Regions from separate parts of the Staphylococcus sp. NRL 16/872 genome, predicted to be linked through region 1. Evidence: predicted binding sites of a transcription regulator. Region 1 holds the regulator's gene; the other holds the start of a gene.
The links. The regulator CtsR, encoded in region 1, represses protease genes until heat stress. The targets are predictions, from matches to a motif close to ATGGTCAATAAAGGTCAAACA.
Positions count from the first base shown of each region.

Region 1 (11,477 bases):
TCATTAACGATTAATGACATATGACCAAAGCGAGGTGGTTCCCAACCAAATGCTTCATAAATCATTAATTGTTTAGGTGTATTAGACACATGGTCATCGCCACGAATAACATCTGAAATTTCCATATAATGATCATCAACTGCTACAGCGAAGTTATATGTTGGAATACCATCTTTCTTCACGATAACCCAGTCGCCAATGTTATTAGAGTCAAATGAAATTTCGCCTTTAACCATATCATTAAACGTATAAGTTTTATCTTGTGGCACACGGAATCTAATAGATGGTTGACGACCTTCCGCTTCAAACTGTTGACGCTCTTCTTCAGTTAAGTGCGCATGTTTACCACCATAGCGAGGCATCTCACCACGTGCAATTTGCTCTTCACGTTCTTTTTCAAGCTCTTCTGAAGTCATATAACATTTATATGCTTTATCTTCATCTAATAATTGTTGAATTAATGGATTATAAATATCACCACGTTCAGACTGACGATATGGACCATAACCATTATCTTTATCCACTGATTCATCCCAATCTAAACCTAACCATTTTAAGTTCTCAAATTGAGAAGCTTCACCATCTTTAAGGTTACGTTTACTATCAGTATCCTCAATACGCACTACGAAATCCCCATCATAATGCTTAGCAAATAAATAGTTAAACAATGCCGTTCTCGCATTACCAATATGCAAATATCCAGTTGGACTCGGCGCATATCTAACTCTTATACGTTCACTCATTATATTCACTCCTAATAATTATTCATTAATCAATCACGGTTCATCTAACCACAGGGCACACTATTGTCGCCTCAGAAACATCTTCTTCCATTAGAAAAAAGCTATCCCAAACTATCTATAAAGACGCGTTTTCGAATAACTTTCCTCACCCACTCTATACTTAGATAAAACGTCACATTTCTACACTATTGTAGCACTAAATCAACACTTTGATAAGTCTCACGTCATCTCGATATAGAGCAATTTTTATTTTTTGAAAAGAGTGCCCTCAACAGCTAGCATTTCTCATGAAACCCATGCATCTTTAGTGCTTTCACATACTCACACATCTCGCATGCGTTTCATGTCAATTCTACATTCTTAATAGCTAACTAGCTTAACTACACTAATTAACGTCACCTAATTTTTTAGCAAAAATAATACGACCAGATGATGTTTGCAATAGACTGATGACTTCCAACTCCACCTGTTTACCAACGAGTTGTTTAGCATTATCAACAACAACCATGGTACCGTCATCAAGATATCCTACACCCTGACCTGGTTCTTTACCCATTTTAGTTAATAAAATGTTAATGTGATCCCCTTGATGTACATTTGGTTTAATCGCTTCAGATAAATCATTCACGTTTAATGCTTTAATTCCTTGCACATGACATACTTTATTTAAATTAAAATCTGTGGTAATTACATGCGCATGATAAGATTGTGCCAATTTCACTAATAATTCATCAATATCACTATGTGACTTTTGAGGATGGATCACACGTGTTGGATAATCTAAATCATAAAGTTCATTTAAAATATCTAAACCACGTTGGCCTTTTTCACGCTTTACGCTATCATTAGCATCGGCTACTACTTGAAGTTCATTAATCACACCCTGAGGGATTAAAATTTCACCATCGATAAACCCACAACGTATAACATCTAGAATACGTCCATCAATAATCGCACTTGTATCTAGTAATTTAGGTGCCGCACTAACATTATTTTTAGACATTGAACGCGCCATATTCTCCGGCAAAAACATAAGCATTTCGTCGCGTTTTTTCAAACCAAATTGGAACCCTAAATAACATAGTAGTAGCGTGATAATGAGGGGTATTAAATGATTTAAAATAGAATTGCCAATCATTTCAAGAATAAAAGAAGCCATTACAGAGATGAATAAACCAATAATAAGACCAAGTGTGGCAAATAATATTTCGACTGCACTACGTTGTAGAATCCATTGTTCTACCTTCTTTAATGTTTTAGTTACTTTATTGATAAACAACCCAAATATTAAGAAAAACAATACGATGCCTATCAAACCATCAATATAGTAATTGGTTAAAATAGGATAATCTTTTATATTTAAATCCTTTAGTATCTCGGGTATTAATAAAATACCAAACGCTGTACCAAGAATGATATAGATAATCACGACTATACCCTTCAATACTCTCATAACTCTCACCTCTTTAGCTGTCTTAATTATGCTTTAAACGCATATTTTAAAGCCTCATGTACAGTTGACACACCTACTACGCGAATACCTTCTGGGAATGTCCAACCTCCAATATTAGTTTGAGGAATAATCACTCTTTCAAACCCTAATTTCGCCGCTTCTTGCACACGTTGTTCAATGCGTGACACACGTCTGACTTCACCTGTTAAACCAACTTCACCAATGTAGCAATCGAGTCCATCTACAGCTTTATCTTTAAAGCTTGAGGCAGTAGCCACAATCACACTTAAGTCTACTGCAGGTTCAGTTAAACGTACCCCACCTGCTACCTTGATATAAGCATCTTGTTGTTGTAATAAATAATTTTCCTTTTTCTCTAATACTGCCATTAACAAACTTAAGCGGTTGTGATCAATACCCGTCGCCATACGTCTTGGGTTATTAAATGTAGTTGGCGTCACTAAAGCTTGCACTTCAATAAGTAATGGCCGCGTTCCTTCCATCGTTGCCACAATAGTAGATCCTGGAACATTAGTAGAACGTTCTTCTAAAAACATTTCAGAAGGATTTTGTACGCCTTTTAATCCACTTTGTTTCATTTCGAAAATACCCATTTCATTCGTAGAACCAAAACGGTTTTTAACGGCTCGCAGAATGCGATAAGCGTGGTGTTCATCACCTTCAAAATACAGTACTGTATCTACCATATGTTCTAATAATCGTGGACCAGCAATTTGTCCTTCTTTAGTCACATGTCCTACTATAAATGTAGCAATATTCATTTGTTTAGCAATATTCATTAAACTTTGTGTGCTTTCACGCACTTGTGAAACAGAACCAGGTGCTGAACTAATTTCAGGGTGATATATTGTTTGAATAGAATCCACAACTAAAATATCTGGTTGTTCTTGTTGTACAGTTTGGTGAATCATTTCTAAATCTGTTTCAGCTAAAACATTTAAATTACTTGAATCTTCTTCTAGTCGATCTGCACGTAACTTAGTTTGATTCAATGATTCCTCACCAGTAATGTATAAAACATTTAATTTTTGTGATAGTGATGCACAAATTTGTAGTAATAACGTAGATTTACCAATACCTGGATCTCCGCCAATTAACACTAACGAGCCACTGACGATGCCTCCACCTAAAACGCGATTAAATTCTTTAGATTCTGTTTGTACTCTTGGTGTTGCTTCGTGCTTAATATTATTTAATTTTTGTACTTTAGCGCTAGATTCTTTCGCTTTAACGCCATGTTTAGGGTTTGCAGCTTTTTCAATGATCTCTTCCATTTGATTCCAGGCACCACAATTAGGACACTTACCCATCCATTTAGGTGATTGGTAGCCACAAGCCATACACTCAAAAATCACTTTCTTTTTGGCCAAAATTGCACCTCCGATTTTTCTATGAACAAATCTATTTTATATGTATCGATTAATAATGACAAATGTAAAGATAAAAAAAGAAAAGGAGTAAAAAATTAAAGGTCAAGACGTATCGCCTTGACCTTATCATAACTGTTTATGCTTCAACGTCAGAAGTCGGTTCTTCTTCAGTTGCCTCATCATTACTTTTTTCGCGAATATCATATTTAAATTCGTTACCATCATGGTCGATCATGACTTCTTTACCTTCGATTTGGTTACCTTCTAAGATTAATTCGCTTAAGTTATCTTCGATTGTTTTTTGAATCGCTCTAATTAATGGACGTGCACCATATTCAGGGTCATATCCTTCATCAGCAATTTTCTCTTTAGCTTTATCCGTTACAACGATGTCGATATCTTGTTCTGAAAGACGTTTAGTTAATTTATTAACCATCATTGTTACGATTTCTTTCAATTCATCTTTAGTAAGTTTGTGGAAGACGATAATATCGTCGACACGGTTTAAGAATTCTGGACGGAACGCATTTTTCAATTCTTTCATCATAGTTTTACGAATTGTTTCGTAATCATGGCCCTCAGAACCGCCACCGAAACCAGCGAAACGTTGGTCTTGTAATTCTTGTGCACCTACGTTTGATGTCATGATAATCACTGTATTACGGAAGTCAACTTGACGTCCTTTAGTATCCGTTAAATGACCATCATCAAGTACTTGTAACAAGATGTTAAACACATCTGGATGTGCTTTTTCAATTTCATCGAATAAAATAACTGAATAAGGTTTGCGTCTAACTTTTTCAGTTAATTGACCACCATCATCGTGACCTACGTAACCTGGAGGTGCTCCGACTAAACGGCTCACTGCATGTTTCTCCATGAATTCACTCATATCAACGCGAATCATAGCATCATCTTCACCGAACATTGACTCAGCTAATGCACGAGCTAATTCTGTTTTACCTACACCAGTAGGTCCTAAGAAGATAAAGCTACCAATCGGACGTTTAGGATCTTTCAATCCAGCACGAGCACGACGTACGGCTTTACTAATTGAAGTCACAGCGTCTTTTTGTCCAATGACACGTTGATGCAATGTGTCTTCAAGGTTTAATAAACGATCAGATTCTGTTTCGTTAATTTTAGTTAATGGAATACCAGTCCAGCCAGCGATGACTTCAGCGATATCTTCTTGAGATAATGAAGTAGATTGTCCACCTTGAGATGTTTTCCATTCATTTTTAGCATCTTCGTATTGCTTCTCTAATTTTGTTTGTTTATCACGTAAGTTGGCTGCGTTTTCAAATTCTTGTGCATGAACAGCAGCATCTTTTTCGTTTTTCACTTTTTCAATTTCTTGTTCAATTTCTTTTAAGTTATTAGGTGTTGTATGATTTTTTAATCTTACTTTTGAACTTGCTTCGTCAATTAAGTCTATGGCTTTGTCCGGTAAAAAACGATCAGAGATATAACGGTCACTTAATTTTGCAGCCGCTTCAAGTGCTTCATCTGAAATATTGATGCGATGATGTGCTTCATAGCGATCACGTAAACCTTTAAGAATAGCAATTGTATCTTCTACTGTAGGTTCATCCACTTGAATAGGTTGGAAACGACGCTCTAAGGCTGCATCTTTCTCAATGTTTTTACGGTATTCATCTAATGTAGTAGCACCGATGCATTGTAATTCACCACGTGCTAAGGCTGGTTTTAAAATATTTGAAGCATCGATAGCACCTTCAGCGCCACCAGCACCTACTAATGTGTGTAATTCATCGATGAATAAAATGACGTTACCTGCTTGATGAATTTCTTCCATTACTTTTTTCAAGCGCTCTTCAAATTCACCACGATATTTTGTACCTGCTACAACGGTTCCCATGTCTAATGACATCACGCGTTTATCTTTTAATGTTTCAGGCACTTCGTTATTAACGATAGCTTGCGCTAAACCTTCCGCAATAGCTGTTTTACCTACGCCAGGTTCACCAATTAAAACAGGATTATTTTTAGTACGACGACTTAATACTTCAATCACACGTGTGATTTCTTTATCTCTACCAATGACTGGATCTAACGTACCATCTTTAGCAATTACTGTTAAATCACGTGCTAAGCTATCTAAAGTCGGTGTGTTATTAGATTTATTTACTGTCGCATTTTTATTGCTCATTTCTGGGCTACCTAATGCTTTCACTACTTGTGCGCGTGCTTTTGTAATATTTAAATCTAAATTGGCAAAGACGCGAGCTGCTACGCCTTCATTTTCACGGATTAAACCTAATAAAATATGCTCTGTACCTACGAAGTTATGGTGTAACTTTCTAGCTTCATCCATAGAGAGCTCAATGACTTTCTTCGCTCTTGGTGTGTAATGAAGCGTACCTGTTTGTTCTTGGCCGTGACCAATCAATTTTTCAACTTCTTCAATCACTCTATCTTCAGTAATATTGAAGCTTTCTAACACTTTAGCTGCGATACCTTCAGGTTCTTTCATTAAACCAAGTAATAAATGTTCTGTACCTATATTTGAGTGGTTCAAACGGATTGCTTCTTCTTGCGCATGTGCTAATACACGTTGTGCGCGTTCAGTTAATCTACCAAATAGCATATCGTTCTATACCTCCTATTTTGTATGTTCTCTTAAAATATCTGCTCGTCGTTCATTGACAGATACTGTTTCATCTTCGTCATTATATAAAAATGCGGATTGGATGCTAACCATCAGTTCATTAAACTTAAAATTATTTAACGATAGATAGCCTAAATCCACGCCTAATTTCACTTCACTTAATCGATAAGACGCTTCTTCCATTGATATCATTCGACTATTTTGTAATATACCTAATGAACGATAGATACGATCTAATGTTTCAAGTTCATTATACTGAGTTAAACGTTCACGAATTTGTTTCTCTTCATTAATAATCTGTTGAACAACTTCTGTTAAATTATCAATAATTTCTTCTTCTGTTTTACCAAGTGTTAGCTGATTTGAAACTTGATAAATATGTCCGTAAACTTGTGAACCTTCTCCATATATACCTCGAATCGTAAATCCAAAACGATTAATTGTTTGAGCAATACGATTCATTCTTTTCATAATAGATAAGCCAGGTAAATGAAGCATGACACTTGCTCTCATACCTGTACCTATATTAGTAGGACAAGTCGTTAAATAGCCTAAATGCTCATCGTAGCTTATATCAACCTTTTCATCGAGTTGGTCATCAATTTCAGATGCTTCTGCATATAGCTCATGTAATGACAAATCACTTCCCATTGCTTGAATGCGAATATGATCTTCTTCATTAAGCATGATACTCATCGATTCATTCTCATTTAATAACACTGCTGAGGCAGGTTGTTTAATTAATTCAGGACTAACAAGATGTTTCGCCACAAGTTTCATTTTATTTTGTTGATCCATCGTATCTAATCTCATCAAAGTTAACTCAGGCAATGCATCTTGAACTTCATTAATCACTCTAAAACCTGATTGCTCAGATGGAAACATCAATGGATGGACATGATTTTCTAAATTACGCGCTAAACGAATACGTGATGACATAACAATAGGCGCTTCAGAAGTTTCTTTCATCCATTCACTAATGTGAGCGTTAATATCACTCATGAGGTCCCACCTCGCTCTCATCTCTTAAAGCTTTAATTTCATCTCGTACTACAGCAGCTTCTTCGAAATTTTGGTCTTCTATTAATATATTTAAGTATTTTGTTTTTTCTTCAATTTGTTTTTTTATAGCTAGTTTTTTATGAGAAGATCGAGGTGTTTTGCCTACATGTTCAAATTGTCCACCTTGTACTCGTCTCACAATATCTATAATGTCATCTTTGAATGTCGCATAACAATTTGCACATCCAAATTTCCCTACATGCGCTATATCTTTTAACGTCATATTACATGTTGGACATCGTTTTTCTTCTTGAAAAGCCACTTCATGAAAATTAATCCCGTGTTTGGTAGCAAGATGTTGTAAAATTTGTTTCACCACAAATGCTTCTTCTATATCATCTTGGAACTGGGAATGCGATGACGTAGGTTCATTTTGTTGCCAAGGATTATCTCCTTGAGCACAAATCGAACATACCCACTTTTCAGAAGTGCCTTCTTTACTTTTAACTGTGAGTTTAACCTCTGCTTCATTTAAATGACAATTTTCGCAAAGCACACATAGACACCTCGCTTTTTCTATTAATAGTAATTAATAATTGGTAATAAACGTTTTAAAATATTTGCTCTAATAATATCTCTCGCAACAACATCCATTTTTAAAGTTTCACGATCAACAACAGCTTGTATCATTCGAGCTTCTCTTTCGGTAATCAGATTTTTATCTAACAGACCATCTAAAATGTAATACGCTTGTTGTTGTGAAATAGATGGACCGATAAGTTGCATTAGGTGATTAATATACCCTGTCGCATCTTTATTTTCAATTTTTGTGATTCGGATATAACCTCCGCCACCACGTTTACTTTCTATTTCATAGCCATGTTCATTTGTAAATCTTGTTTTAATGACATAATTTAATTGAGAAGGTACACAGTCGAAACGTTGAGCAATATTTGCTCTTTGGATTTCTACCACATCTTCATTAGTTTCTTCAAATAATTTTTTAATGTATTGTTCTATGATGTCAGACATGTTGTGCATGATTTACCACCTCTTTTGACCTTCTTTGACTATATTATATGAGCATCTTTGACCTTTTTCAACCAATTTGTTTTTATAATTTGAAAAATTATGATGTTACTTAAACTAATTTATTGTATTATATAAGGTAAAGTAAAAATTTAAAGGAGTAGAATCATGCATATTCTTATTGGGATTATAGGGATAATTTTCTTTTTAGCACTTGCATTTTTATTTAGCTCTGACAGAAAAAATATCCGCTGGAAATATGTGGGGATATTGTTAGTCATCCAACTTGTTTTCGCGTTTATTTTATTAAAAACAACAGCAGGCATCACGGTAATCGGTGGTATCTCAGAAGGGTTTAATTACTTATTACAAAAAGCAGCAGAAGGGGTCAATTTCGTATTTGGTGGATTTAAATTTGTAGATCCTAAGAACCCACCATTCTTCTTCAGTGTTTTATTACCAATCGTCTTCATTTCAGCATTAATTGGTATCTTACAATACACTAGAATTTTACCTTGGATCATTAACGTGTTAGGTTTCTTAATTTCTAAAATTAATGGTATGGGACGTTTAGAATCTTACAATGCAGTAGCCGCTGCCATTTTAGGACAATCTGAAGTTTTCATTTCATTAAAACAACAGTTACCTTACATTCCTAAACAACGTTTATACACATTAACAGCTTCAGCAATGTCTACCGTATCAGCATCAATCATCGGTGCATACTTTACATTGATTGAACCTAAATATGTTGTAACCGCCGTTGTCTTAAACTTATTTGGTGGTTTCATTATCGCTTCAATCATTAATCCATATAAAGTTAATGAAGAAGACGACAAATTATTAGTAGATGAAAGTGAAACGAAGAAACAATCCTTCTTCGAAATGTTAGGGGAATACATTTTAGATGGATTTAAAGTTGCTGTTATCGTTGGCGCTATGTTAATCGGTTATATCGCTATCATCGCATTATTAAACGGATTAGTAAGTGGTGCCTTTAGTTTAATATCTGGTGGCGCAATTAAATGGGATTTCCAAACATTAATTGGATTTATCTTTGCTCCATTAGCTTTCTTAGCTGGCGTACCTTGGGAAGACGCTGTCAAATCAGGTTCAATAATGGCAACTAAATTATTATCTAATGAATTCGTTGCAATGCAATCATTAGGTCACTTAAAAGGTGTTTCTGAACATGCGAAAGGTATTACTTCAGTATTCTTAGTATCATTCGCTAACTTCAGTTCAATCGGTATCATTTCAGGTGCCATTAAATCACTTAACTCTGAGAAAGGTGACGTCGTAGCTCGCTTTGGTCTTAAACTATTATTCGGTGCGACATTAGTGTCATTTATCTCAGCAGCAATCGCTGGATTCTTCATTTAATCTAGCGCATAAATAAACCTAGAACGCTTAAGTTCTAGGTTTTTATTTTTTATATTTGAAAAAGGAGACGCCCTTTTTGAGCGCCTTCTCATAATTTATATTACTTAATCATATGATCAATAAAGTATTGTGTCACTCTATAATCATCAGTTAATTCAGGGTGGAACGATACCCCTAAATAGTTTCCTTGTTTAACGGCAACAATCTTGTCACCTACAGAACTTAATACTTCTACACCATCTTCTACGCTAGAAATATGTGGTGCACGAATAAATACACCATCTATATCTTCAGCAATGCCTTTAATATCAAGTTCAGCTTCAAAACTATCAACCTGTCTACCAAATGAATTACGTTCAACAGTAATATCTAATTTTTTTAAATATCCTGCTTCACCTTCAACATCTTTCGCAAGTACAATTAATCCTGCACATGTACCAAACATTGGTAAATCAGATTGTTGTAACTTTTCCTTAAAGCCATAGAGGTCCATAAGTCTTCTTAAAGTGGTAGATTCACCCCCAGGAAGAATTAAACCATCTATTTCATCTAATTGTTCAACCTTTTTCACTGCGATGCCTTCATGACCACTTAATTCGATATGACGAATATGTTCACGCACGGCACCTTGTAAAGCTAATACACCTATTTTCATATCTTACCAACCACGCTCTTGCATACGTTCTTCTAATGAAATTTTGTTCATATCTAAACCTTTCATAGCAGTACCTAATTCAGCTGCTAATTTACCGATTAATTCATAATCTTGGTAATGAGTTGTAGCTTGAACAATTGCTTTAGCAAATTTCTCAGGATCGTCTGACTTGAAAATACCTGAACCAACGAATACACCATCAGCGCCTAATTCCATCATTAAAGCAGCATCTTGAGGTGTTGCTACACCACCAGCCGCAAAGTTAACTACTGGTAAGCGACCATTATCTTTAATTTGTTTTAATACTTCAAATGGTGCACCTAACTCTTTAGCATAAGTCATGATTTCGTCATCATTCATCACTACTAAACGACTTACTTCAGAGTTCACTTTTCTCATATGTCTTACTGCTTCAACAATGTTACCAGTTCCAGGTTCACCTTTAGTACGTAACATTGCTGCCCCTTCGCCAATACGACGTGCTGCTTCACCTAAATCACGGCAACCACAAACGAAAGGTACAGTGAATTGATCTTTTCTTAAATGATATTCTTCATCAGCTGGAGTTAACACTTCTGATTCATCAATATAGTCTACACCCATAGCTTCTAATACACGTGCTTCAGTAATATGACCAATACGTGCTTTAGCCATAACAGGAATAGATACTGCATTCATAACTTCTTCAACAATTTTAGGATTAGCGCTACGTGCTACCCCACCAGCTGCTCTGATGTCAGATGGTACACGTTCTAAAGCCATAACTGCTACTGCGCCGGCTTCTTCCGCAATTTTAGCTTGTTCTGCATTGACAACGTCCATAATAACGCCGCCTTTTTGCATTTCAGCCATTCCTCGTTTAACTCTATCTGATCCTACAATTTTAGACATATAATTTACCCCTTTTCCAATTGATTAAATCCATTTTAAGTTATAAACTGATATTTAAAAAGGTACAATTTATTTATAAAATTAGGGGTCAGTTCAATATGTCTAATAAGCAAACATTATATATTTCTCTCTATGAAAAATTAAAAAACCAGATTATCGAAGGTCAATACCAAGCCAATGATAAATTCCCCTCTAAACGCCAGCTAAGTGAACATTTGTCTTTAAGCCATACTACTATAGAACATGCCTATCAACTTTTGCTGGATGAAGGTTTTATATATTCAAAGCCACGTTCAGG
Region 1 is NZ_CP119327.1:2,293,219-2,304,695, forward strand. Features, by position in the region: gene gltX (glutamate--tRNA ligase) at 1-743, opposite strand, end outside; gene MT340_RS11390 (PIN/TRAM domain-containing protein) at 1,129-2,196, opposite strand; gene radA (DNA repair protein RadA) at 2,223-3,587, opposite strand; gene MT340_RS11400 (ATP-dependent Clp protease ATP-binding subunit) at 3,724-6,198, opposite strand; gene MT340_RS11405 (protein arginine kinase) at 6,214-7,221, opposite strand; gene MT340_RS11410 (UvrB/UvrC motif-containing protein) at 7,214-7,777, opposite strand; gene MT340_RS11415 (CtsR family transcriptional regulator) at 7,801-8,262, opposite strand; gene MT340_RS11420 (NupC/NupG family nucleoside CNT transporter) at 8,419-9,633, shown strand; gene pdxT (pyridoxal 5'-phosphate synthase glutaminase subunit PdxT) at 9,734-10,288, opposite strand; gene pdxS (pyridoxal 5'-phosphate synthase lyase subunit PdxS) at 10,292-11,179, opposite strand; gene pdxR (MocR-like pyridoxine biosynthesis transcription factor PdxR) at 11,278-11,477, shown strand, end outside.

Region 2 (11,477 bases), 390 kb from region 1:
GCCTTTTGCGTGGTTAGATTCATTAACAGAGTTATATGACAATGAAGAATTGCAACAAGACTATATTGCAGAACTTAATAGATTATCTCTAATTTATATTAAAGCTGCTTATGATTCATTATTAGAAGCGGATAATAACTTTTCTAATAGTATTGGAACAGAAAAGCATCTTGATGTAATGAAATTAGAAAAAGTGAAATGTGCCAAAATGATGGAAGGTAGCGTAGTTAATCGTGAGATGATTATTAACTATACCTCGGAGAAGTTACCTCAAATTTCTCAAAAGCTTAAAAATGAAAATGAAGACGAAGGCATTGACCCTCAAACTTTAGTAGATGCTAAAGAATTTTATGATGAATATAAAAAAATACTCGGTAAAGTTAAAAATGAGTATTTGATGCGTTCTGTAGAAGAATTAAAAGCAGATATGAATAAGCTAGGACCTCGTATTCACTATTTAATTCAAATTGTTAAAGATATTATTAATGATTTTGCTGAGAAAAAGCGAAGTCGTAATGTCTTAGACTTTGCCGATTATGAACACTTTGCATTGCAAATATTGACTGATGAACAAGGTCACCCTTCAAATGTTGCTAAAGATTATCGCCAACAATTTGAAGAAATTTTAATTGATGAATATCAGGATACGAACCAAGTTCAAGAAGCAATTATTTCAACTATTAAACGTGGCGATGAATCGAACGGTAATTTATTTATGGTAGGAGATGTTAAACAATCTATTTATAAATTTAGACAGGCAGATCCTACGTTGTTTATGAATAAATATAATCGCTTTGACAAAGTTGGAGATCAAACTGGTTTACGTATCGATTTATCCAAGAATTTCCGGTCTCGTAAAGAAGTTTTATCAACAACGAACTATTTATTTGACCATATGATGGATGAAGAAGTCGGCGAAATTAATTATGACGCTGATGCACGCTTGTATTTTGGTGCGACAAAGTATTCAGATAAATCGATGCCACTCGAATTACATGCACTTATTAAGTCTAGTAGTGCAGACAATGATTTAGATAAAGCAGAACAAGAAGCGCAATACATTGTCAAACAAGTAGAAGATATTATTGAGAACAAACTTGTTTATGACATTAAAACGGAGTCATATCGTCAAGCTACATTCAAAGATATCGTTATTTTAGAGCGAGGCTTAAGCAATGCACGTAACTTGCAACAAGCTTTTAAAGATCATGGCATTCCATTTCATGTTAAAAGCAAGGAAGGTTACTTTGAGCAAACAGAAGTCCGTTTAGTATTATCTTTTCTAAGAACGATTGATAATCCATTACAAGATATTTATTTAGTTGGCTTAATGCGTTCAGTAATTTATCAATTTACAGAAGATGAGTTAGCGCACATTCGCGTGGTCAGTGCGCATGATGATTATTTCTATCAATCCATCATGCATTATCTACAAGATGACAATGCGCAACCGGCATTGAAAGAGAAATTACAACGCTTCTTAGATGATTTATCTCGATATCAAGACTATAGTCAAGAACATCCTGTATATCAACTCATCGATAAATTTTATAATGATCATTATGTCATCCAATACTTTAGTGGTTTAGTAGGTGGAAAAGGCAGACGCGCTAACTTATATGGTTTATTTAATAAAGCAATTGAATTTGAAAATTCAAGTTTTAGAGGGCTGTACCAATTCATTCGATTTATTGATGAACTTATTGAACGTAATAAAGATTTTGGTGAAGAAAATGTCATTGGTCCTAATGATAATGTCGTACGAATGATGACGGTTCATAGTAGTAAAGGGTTAGAATTTCCATTTGTTATTTATTCAGGTCTATCAAAAGAATTTAATAAAGGGGATATACGTCAGCCTCTTGTACTTAATCAGAAGTTTGGCTTAGGTATGGACTACTATGACTTAGAAGAAAATATCGCGTTTCCTTCTTTATCTTCAGTAGTGATTAAATCAATTATTGAAAAGGAATTAATTTCTGAAGAAATGCGTTTAATTTATGTAGCTTTAACCCGTGCAAAAGAGCAGCTTATATTAATAGGCTCCGTCGATAAAGAAGAAACTTTAGCTAAATTTGAACGTTTTCCAATTACCAATCAACGTATTGCACTACATAAACGTTTGTCTGTGGCAAAGCCGTTTGACTTAATTTATGGCATTTTAGCTAAACATCAATCTACATCATTAGTACCTGAGCTTCAATTTGAAACATCTATTGATAATTTAGATGACAGTTTATATCCCTCAGTGGACATTAAAACTGTTTATTTCGATGACCTTACTTTTAAAAATGAAGGTCAAAAAAATGAACATAGAACAGTAGAAGATATAGAAACAAGTGGCACTAACGACGATAGTTTAAAACAACAAATCAACGCTCAGTTAGCTTTTAAATATCCATATCTTAAAGATACGAAAAAACCGTCAAAACAATCCGTGTCTGAGTTGAAACGTCAACTTGAAACAGAGGAAAGTGGTACAAGCTATGAAAGAGTAAGACAATATCGCATTGGCGTAGCAACTTATGAACGTCCACATTTCTTAAGACAGAATAAAAAACGTAAAGCAAATGAAATAGGGACATTAATGCATACCGTCATGCAACATTTACCATTTAAAGAAGAACGTTTAACAGAAACGGAGTTAAATGACTATATTGATAGTTTAATAGAGAAACATATTATTGAAGCAGATGCGAAACAAGATATTCAATTTGAAGAAGTCATGAAATTTGTTAGAAGTAATTTGTATATAAAAATTGCTCAAGCTGATAAAGTGTTTAGAGAATTACCTTTTGTGGTTAATCAAGCAAAGGTAGACGAAATGCCAGATGAAGATGTGTCTATCATACAAGGAATGATTGACTTAATTTATTTAAAAGATGGTCAATATTATTTTGTGGATTATAAAACGGATGCCTTTAATAAACGAAGAGGGATGACAGAAGAAGAAATAGGTCAGCAACTTCGCGAGAAATATAAAATCCAAATGAAATATTATCAAAATACTTTAGAAACGATATTGGGAACAAAAGTTTCAGGTTCACTTTATTTCTTCCAATATGAAGAAATAAGCGTAGATGAAGACGAATAAAAAGCGAAAAGTATGGGCTGTGATATGTATTATCTAAATGGATAAATGAGTTCATATTACTTTAAAAAAAGAATTGAATATGCTAAATTTCTAAAATTTCAGACAGATATATTTGTGATTTAATTATGTTTAAAGTTATAATATGAACTAAGATATAGATGAGGAGTTGATAATGAATGAAGTTCTTATCATTCAAGTATAATGACGCTGAATCATATGGCGTTAAAGTTAAGCGTGAAGACGCAGTATGGGATTTAAAACAAGTTTTCGCTGAATTTGGTGAAGGTGATTTCCATCCGAAAACATTGTTAGAAGGTTTACAACAAAACCAAACGTTAGATTTCCAAGAAGAAGTACGTAAAGCTGTTGTTGCTGCTGAAGATAGTGGTAAAGCAGATAACTACAAGATTGCGTTTAACGATGTTGAATTCTTACCTCCCGTTACGCCTCCAAATAATGTTATTGCATTTGGCCGTAATTATAAAGATCATGCAAGTGAATTAAATCATGAAGTTGAGCGCTTATATGTATTTACGAAAGCCGCTTCATCATTAACTGGTGACGAAGCAACAATTCCAAATCATAAAGATATCACAGACCAATTAGACTACGAGGGCGAACTTGGTATTGTAATTGGTAAAGCCGGAGAGAAAATTCCGAAAGCTTTAGCGCTTGATTATATTTACGGTTATACAATCATTAATGATATTACTGATCGTACTGCGCAACAAGCACAAGACCAAGCATTCTTATCTAAAAGTTTAACTGGTGGTTGCCCAATGGGACCTTACATCGTAACTAAAGATGAACTTCCAACACCAGAAAATGTTAACATCGTGACTAAAGTTAACAATGAAATTCGTCAAGATGGCAATACAAGCCAAATGATTACTAAAATTGATGATTTAATTGAAGAAATTTCTAAATATGTTGCTTTACATCCAGGTGATATTATTGCTACTGGTACGCCAGCTGGTGTAGGTGCAGGATTACAACCACCTCAATTCTTACAACCTGGAGATGAAGTTAAAGTTACAATCGATAATATCGGTACGTTAACAACGTATATTGCTAAAGATAGCGAATAATATATTATTCTATAACCTCTGAAAGGTCGCCCTAATGGCGACCTTTTTTAATTACAAGAATGCTATCAATATATGTTATGATATTGAGGTAAAATTAATAATAAGTATGGGGGGATTTGTCTTGTTACATATGCATATTTTAAGTTGGGTATTAACAATTGTGTTATATGTTATTGCATTTTTACATATTTCTAAAAAACAAGGTCCGACACCAATGTTTAAACCAATACAAATGGCATTAAGAGTATTTATGTTACTCACATTGTTTTCAGGTTTCTGGCTCTTAATTCAAGAGTTTATGGCAGCGAGCCATGGCGAGGGTGGCAATCATATGTTGCTAACGTTAAAAATGCTTTGTGGTCTTGGCGTCGTAGCTTTAATGGAAGTTTCGATTGCTAAAAGAAAAAAAGGCGAAGCAAGTCATGGTTTATTCTGGTCAACAATTGTGTTAATCATTATAACAATGGTATTAGGTGTTATTTTACCATGGGGACCATTAACTAAGATGTTTGGTTTAGGGTAATTTTAAAAAATAAATAATATAAAAACTCGAAGTCACTAGATAGTCCTTAACAGGAGTGGTATCTCATGGCTTCGAGTTTTTATTTTTATTTAATATCGCGAGCTTTATAACCAATCATATTGATTAAATCTTTAGGATGACTATACGGTGGGGCATAAGCTACTTCAAATTCTGTAAGTTCATCTACAGTAACGCCCGTCATCATCGCCATAGATAAAATATCTATACGTTTATCTGCACCTTTTTTACCTATGGCAGCTGCACGTAATAATTGTCTATTCTCTTTATTAAAATAAACGCGTAAATGCAATACGCTATTCCCTGGGTAATAACCTGCATGAGCACCACTCTTTAACTCAACCATTCTATAGTTAAAGTTATCTAATTCTGAAGGCGTTACTCCAACACTAGCGAAAGTATAGCCAAAGAATTTCACAATATTTGCGCCAAGGTAACCTTTAAACGTAATGTCTTTATGACCAGCGAGTTGTTCTGCAATTATGCTTGCACCTCGATGCGCACCCCAGGCTAATGGTACTTGTGCTGATAAATCTACATGACGATAATGAGATGTGATTGCATCACCTAGAGCATAAATATTAGAAATATTCGTTTCAAATTTATCATTTACTGGAATAAATCCTTTGTCATCTAACTCGACATTTGATGAGTTCAAGAACTTGGTATTAGGGTGGGTACCCACGCCTTCGATAATTAAATCATAATCTTCTTTTTTACCAGATTTAAAAGTTACTGTTTTACCTTCAATTGTTTCAATTTCTTCATTTAAACGATAAGAAATGTTGTTAGCTTCAAGTTCATCAAAAATAGGTTGGTTCATATCTTGATCCATTAATTTATTTACCTTTTCAGAGCGATGAATCAATGTCACATTTAAACCACGATGATGCAAATTCTCTACAACTTCTAAAGAAATATAACCTGCACCTACAACTAAGGCTTTTTTTACTTTATATTGTTTAATATAGTCATCGATTGCATCAGTATCTTCCATGTTACGCAATGTGAAGATCATGTCACTGTCGAATCCTAATCGATTTGCGCTCGCACCAGGACTTAAAATTAATTTGTCATATGATTCTTCAAATGTTTCGCCAGTTTGATGATTTAATACACTTACTATTTGCGCTTTATCATCTATACTAATTACTTCATGATACGTTTTCACAGTAATGTTTTTCTTATCTTTAAACTTTTCAGGCGTAAGAGGTAAGACATCCCCGCGTTCAGTTATAACGTTACCGATGTAGTAAGGCAGGCCACAATTTGCGAAACTCATGTCGCGGTCCTTTTCAAAAATAATAATGTCACTGTCTTCATCTAGTCGACGAATCTGGCTAGCACACGTTGCACCACCCGCCACAGCGCCGACAACAATTATCTTAGTCATATATAATCCTCCATTATCTATGTCATAAAAATAGTGAGGTTGAGACATAAAGAATTTATGCTCTGGGAAACCGATTAACGGCGTCCCAAAAGCAGGATTTTCGGCAGAGGGGCCCTCAGCACAGAGATTTTCAAAAAGAAAATCTACAAGCAAAGAAAGCTGGGGTTGCCGTCACAACTCGACAAAATTTGAGAAACAATTTTGCTCATTGTTCGGTTCTGCTCAAATCCTAAACGCTTTTGTCCCGACCTCACTCTCTATCAACGTTTATCCTTTATAAGGAATATTTAGTTCAAAGAAATCGTTGAGATAACGTCCAATACCATCTTCATTATTAGAATGCGTAATATGGTTGGCGATATGTTTTAAGTCATCTAAACCGTTATCCATAGCGATTCCATATTTAGCATATTTAATCATTTCGATATCATTATCTTCATCACCGAAAGCGATAATATGAGATGGGTCGATATTTAAATAGTCTTTCACATGATCGATCCCACGTGCTTTACTAATACCACGTTTCACGATTTCAATAACAGGAAATGGTGCGCCCCAACGACGGTGTTCAATATTCTCAGCATAGAAGCGAGTCAGCATTTGTTTGATACGTGGAATATTGACTTCTTCCGCCTCGACCAGAATAGAAGTAGGGGCTTCATCTAATTCTTCTAATAAATTACCCGTTTGAATTTTAGGATTTCCCATTGAAAAGCCTTCAAACAAACGTGGGTCATGGTTATTGATAAATACATGGTCACGTACTTCAGCGATAATGTTTGTCACATTGGCTTTTTGAAGTGCTTCAATCATGTGGCGAGATAAATCTACATCTAGCACTTCATGCGTTGTTTCAAAATCATCTGCTTTAGGATGGTGGACATAGGCTCCGTTGAAATTAACAATGGGCGTATCCATATTAAGCTCATGATAGTAAATTTGACTCGCGCGGTAAGGACGCCCAGTCGCAATCATGATACGATGTCCTTGTTTCTTCAATGTTGTCAAAACTTGTTTTGTATATGAACTAATTTCTTTATTATCATTTAATAATGTTCCATCTAAGTCTAAACAAATTAAATACGGTTCCATAAATTTCTCCTTGAGTAACATATCATCAAATTTCTTGTGTAGTTGTATCATAGCATTTTATTGGCGTTTTGTCGGATATTTGATATATTAAGGGAAGATAATATTGAGAGGTGATACTAATGGAAGAAGCATTAAAAGATAGTATCCTTGGTGCACTTGAAATGGTAATTGACCCTGAATTAGGTATTGATATTGTTAATTTAGGTTTAGTATACAAAGTGAATGTTGATGACGACGGTTTATGTACAGTCGAAATGACATTAACATCAATGGGTTGTCCGCTTGGACCACAAATTATTGAACAAATTAAAACTGTATTAGCAGAAATTCCTGAAATTCAAGATACAGAAGTTAATATCGTTTGGAATCCACCATGGAATAAAGATATGATGTCTAGATACGCTAAGATTGCTTTAGGCGTAGGCTAAATTTCTCTATTAAGCAATAGTACACATTAATGCTGTACTATTGCTTTTTATTTTTCTTAAAAAGGCAGAACCATATAGCAAACAAGTGAATAAAATAAATATCAATTTCAAAAAAGAACAAAATTAAAGGGTGACATTATTGTAATATAAATTGAATTGATTTCTATTTTATACTACTATATATAAGACTTATACCATAAGAGATACATATTTAATATCAAACTTCATATTGTGAATGAAGGCTCAGTCAACTAAGTATAAGATATTCGACAGTCTTTCAAATTTTTGTAAAGTTTACAATTAATCAATTTAACTGTTGTTAAAGATCATCGGCTTACGTTTTATCCTAACTTGCAGTGCTTTTAAATTTAATGAATTTATACGAAATTTATTATTTTATAGGGAAAGAATGAGAACAATGAAAGTAAAGTTAAACAAAAGTAAGGATCGTAAGACTAAAATGCGCTACATGCCTGGGTTAGATGGCTTAAGAGCCATCGCTGTTATTGGCATCATTATTTATCATCTTAATAGACAATGGCTTAAAGGTGGATTTTTAGGTGTAGATACATTCTTTGTAATTTCTGGTTATTTGATTACGAGTTTACTACTAAAAGAATACGAAGAGAACGGCATCATTAATCTTAAACGGTTCTGGATACGACGCATTAAACGTTTACTTCCGGCTGTGTTAGCACTTTTAATCGTGATCGGGTTAGCTACATTAATATTTGAACCACAACAAATTGTGCGAGTGAAACATGATATGTTTGCTGCATTATTTTATGTTTCAAATTGGTGGTATATTGCGAAAGATGTAAACTACTTTGAACAATTTTCATTTATGCCACTTAAACATCTATGGTCTCTTGCTATTGAAGAACAATTTTATTTATTTTTCCCATTTGTGTTAGTCATTTTATTGTTAACGATCAAAAAGTATAAAAATGTTACATTGATATTTTGGATTATATCGTTAATTTCTTTATTAGCGATGGTGATAATTTCACAACCAAACGTGGGATATTCTCGCGTTTACTTTGGTACAGATACGCGTTTACAAACGTTGTTACTTGGTGTGATATTAGCGTTTATGTGGCCACCTTTTAAATTAAAAGCAAAACCACCAGCTGTTCTACAACGTACTATAGACGGTGTAGGTGTAGTTGGTTTGGTCATATTAATCATATTATTCTTTACAGTAAGTGATAACAGTGCATGGATATACAATGGAGGATTCTACCTCATTTCAGGAGTAACGTTATTTATTATTGCAAGCGTAGTCCATCCGAGTACGATACTAGCAAAGTTTCTTAGTCATCCAGTGCTCGTTTATATTGGTAAACGCTCTTATAGTCTGTATTTATGGCATTTCGCGGTTATCAGTTTCGTACATATTCACTTTACAGATGGACAGATTCCGGCTTATATCTATATTATTGATATTATTTTAACTGTTTTATTTGCTGAATTATCTTACCGTTATGTAGAAACACCATTTAGAAGAGAGGGACTTAAAGCTTTCTCATTCAGTCGTTTACGACGATCTAAATTTATTAGAACTATCGTTATAACCATTTTAACGATTCCGTTATTATTAATATTTGCTGGTGCATTTGATCGTTTTGGAAAAGATGAAATTACAAACAAAGCGAATTCATTTAATACGAATGAAACAGACAAATATTTAGTGAGAATGATGCCAGGAGAAAATATTAAACTTGATGGCTCATCAACAAATAGTAAGAAAAAAGATCAAGTTTATACAAATATTAGTCCGTTATTAATTGGTGACTCAGTAATGGTGGATATTGGAGAAGCATTCAAATCTCAAGTTCCAAAAGCTACAATTGATGGTAAAGTTGGACGTCATTTACAAGAAGCGTTGACAATTGCTAATAACTATAAAAATTATAATAAACCTTCAGATCAAGTTGTCTTAGAACTTGGTACGAATGGTGACTTTACTAAAGAAGAGTTAGATCAATTGATTAGTAAATTTGGTAAAGCGCAAATTTATTTAGTCAATACTCGTGTACCAAGAGATTGGCAAGATAATGTGAATAAACAATTAGCTGATGCAGCTAAAAATCATAAAAATGTTACATTAGTGGATTGGTATAAACGTTCAGAAGGTCATTCAAACTACTTTGCTCCTGACGGCGTGCACCTAGAATATAATGGTGTGGAAGCACTATCTGATGAAATACTGAAAGCAATTAAGAAAAATACAAAAAATAAATAATTATGACAGGCCAGTTTAGTGAAATGATTCATTGAGCTGGTCTGATTTTTGTTTTCATTTAATGTGGCTAAGTTTGACTTTAAAGCTGAAAAGGTAAAGAAATGAATGTTTATATATAAGCATAATGTGATAAAACATGATGTGAAAGATGATAATGAAAACGTGTGAAACTTGTAGTGGCGCGCATTTTCAAAAAATAAAAAAAGCTGAGTATAAATGTTGCTTAATAGTCTAAGAGGGTCTATAATGTAATTAAGGTCAAAGAAAGTCAAAGTCAAAAAAGAAGTATTTGATCTTGCTCTTATTAAATAAGTAGGGGTGAATAAATTTGGATATTAATCAAATGACATATGCAATTCAAGGCGCATTACAAAAAGCGGTTGAATTGAGTAAAGAAAATGAATTACAAAATATTGAAATTGAAGCTATATTAAAAGGAACTTTAGAAGAAACTGATAGCTTATTTAAAAGCATATTAGAACGCGCAAATATAGATACTAATGAATTAAATCAAGCGTATACAAATAAATTAAAAAATTATCCTTCAGTACAAGGAGATAACATTCAATACGGACAATATATTGGTTCAAAAGCAAATGAATTATTAAATAAAGCTGAATCATATATGAAAGAATATGAAGATGAATATATCTCAATGGAACATATCTTACGTGCTGCAATGGATATTGACGATATTACAAAGCAATTTGTAGGTAATAAAGAAGAAGTTGTAAAAGAAATTATTACTAAAGTAAGAGGGGGAAATCATGTGACTTCACAAAATCCAGAAGTAAATTACGAAGCTTTAGAAAAATATGGTCGTGACTTAGTAGAAGAAGTACGCCAAGGTAAAATGGACCCTGTTATTGGTAGAGATGAAGAAATTCGTAATACAATTCGAATCTTAAGTCGTAAAACAAAAAACAACCCTGTATTAATTGGTGAACCAGGAGTAGGTAAAACTGCCATTGTTGAAGGTTTAGCGCAACGTATTGTACGTAAAGATGTGCCTGAATCTTTATTAGATAAAACAATCTTTGAATTAGACTTAAGTGCCTTAGTTGCTGGTGCGAAATTCAGAGGTGAATTCGAAGAGCGTCTTAAAGCAGTGCTTAAAGAAGTGAAAGAATCTGATGGACGTATCATCTTATTCATCGACGAAATCCACATGTTAGTTGGCGCTGGTAAGACAGACGGCGCAATGGATGCTGGCAACATGTTGAAACCAATGTTAGCACGTGGTGAATTACATTGTATCGGTGCTACTACTTTAAATGAATACAGAGAATATATTGAAAAAGACTCTGCATTAGAACGTCGTTTCCAAAAAGTAGGCGTAAGTGAACCAGATGTTGAAGATACTATTTCAATATTACGTGGTTTGAAAGAACGTTATGAAGTGTATCATGGTGTACGAATCCAAGACCGTGCCTTAGTAGCAGCAGCTGAATTATCAGATCGTTACATTACTGATAGATTCTTACCAGATAAAGCCATCGACTTGGTCGACCAAGCTTGTGCAACAATTCGTACTGAAATGGGTTCTAACCCAACTGAATTAGACCAAGTTAACCGACGTGTTATGCAATTAGAAAT
Region 2 is NZ_CP119327.1:1,908,170-1,919,646, reverse strand. Features, by position in the region: gene addA (helicase-exonuclease AddAB subunit AddA) at 1-3,094, shown strand, start outside; gene MT340_RS09555 (fumarylacetoacetate hydrolase family protein) at 3,271-4,182, shown strand; gene MT340_RS09550 (YisL family protein) at 4,304-4,705, shown strand; gene MT340_RS09545 (CoA-disulfide reductase) at 4,791-6,116, opposite strand; gene MT340_RS09540 (Cof-type HAD-IIB family hydrolase) at 6,384-7,208, opposite strand; gene MT340_RS09535 (metal-sulfur cluster assembly factor) at 7,328-7,636, shown strand; gene MT340_RS09530 (acyltransferase family protein) at 8,055-9,881, shown strand; gene clpB (ATP-dependent chaperone ClpB) at 10,210-11,477, shown strand, end outside.
Region 2: a site for CtsR is predicted at 10,136-10,156, ahead of clpB (ATP-dependent chaperone ClpB). Genes of this name have one in related genera too.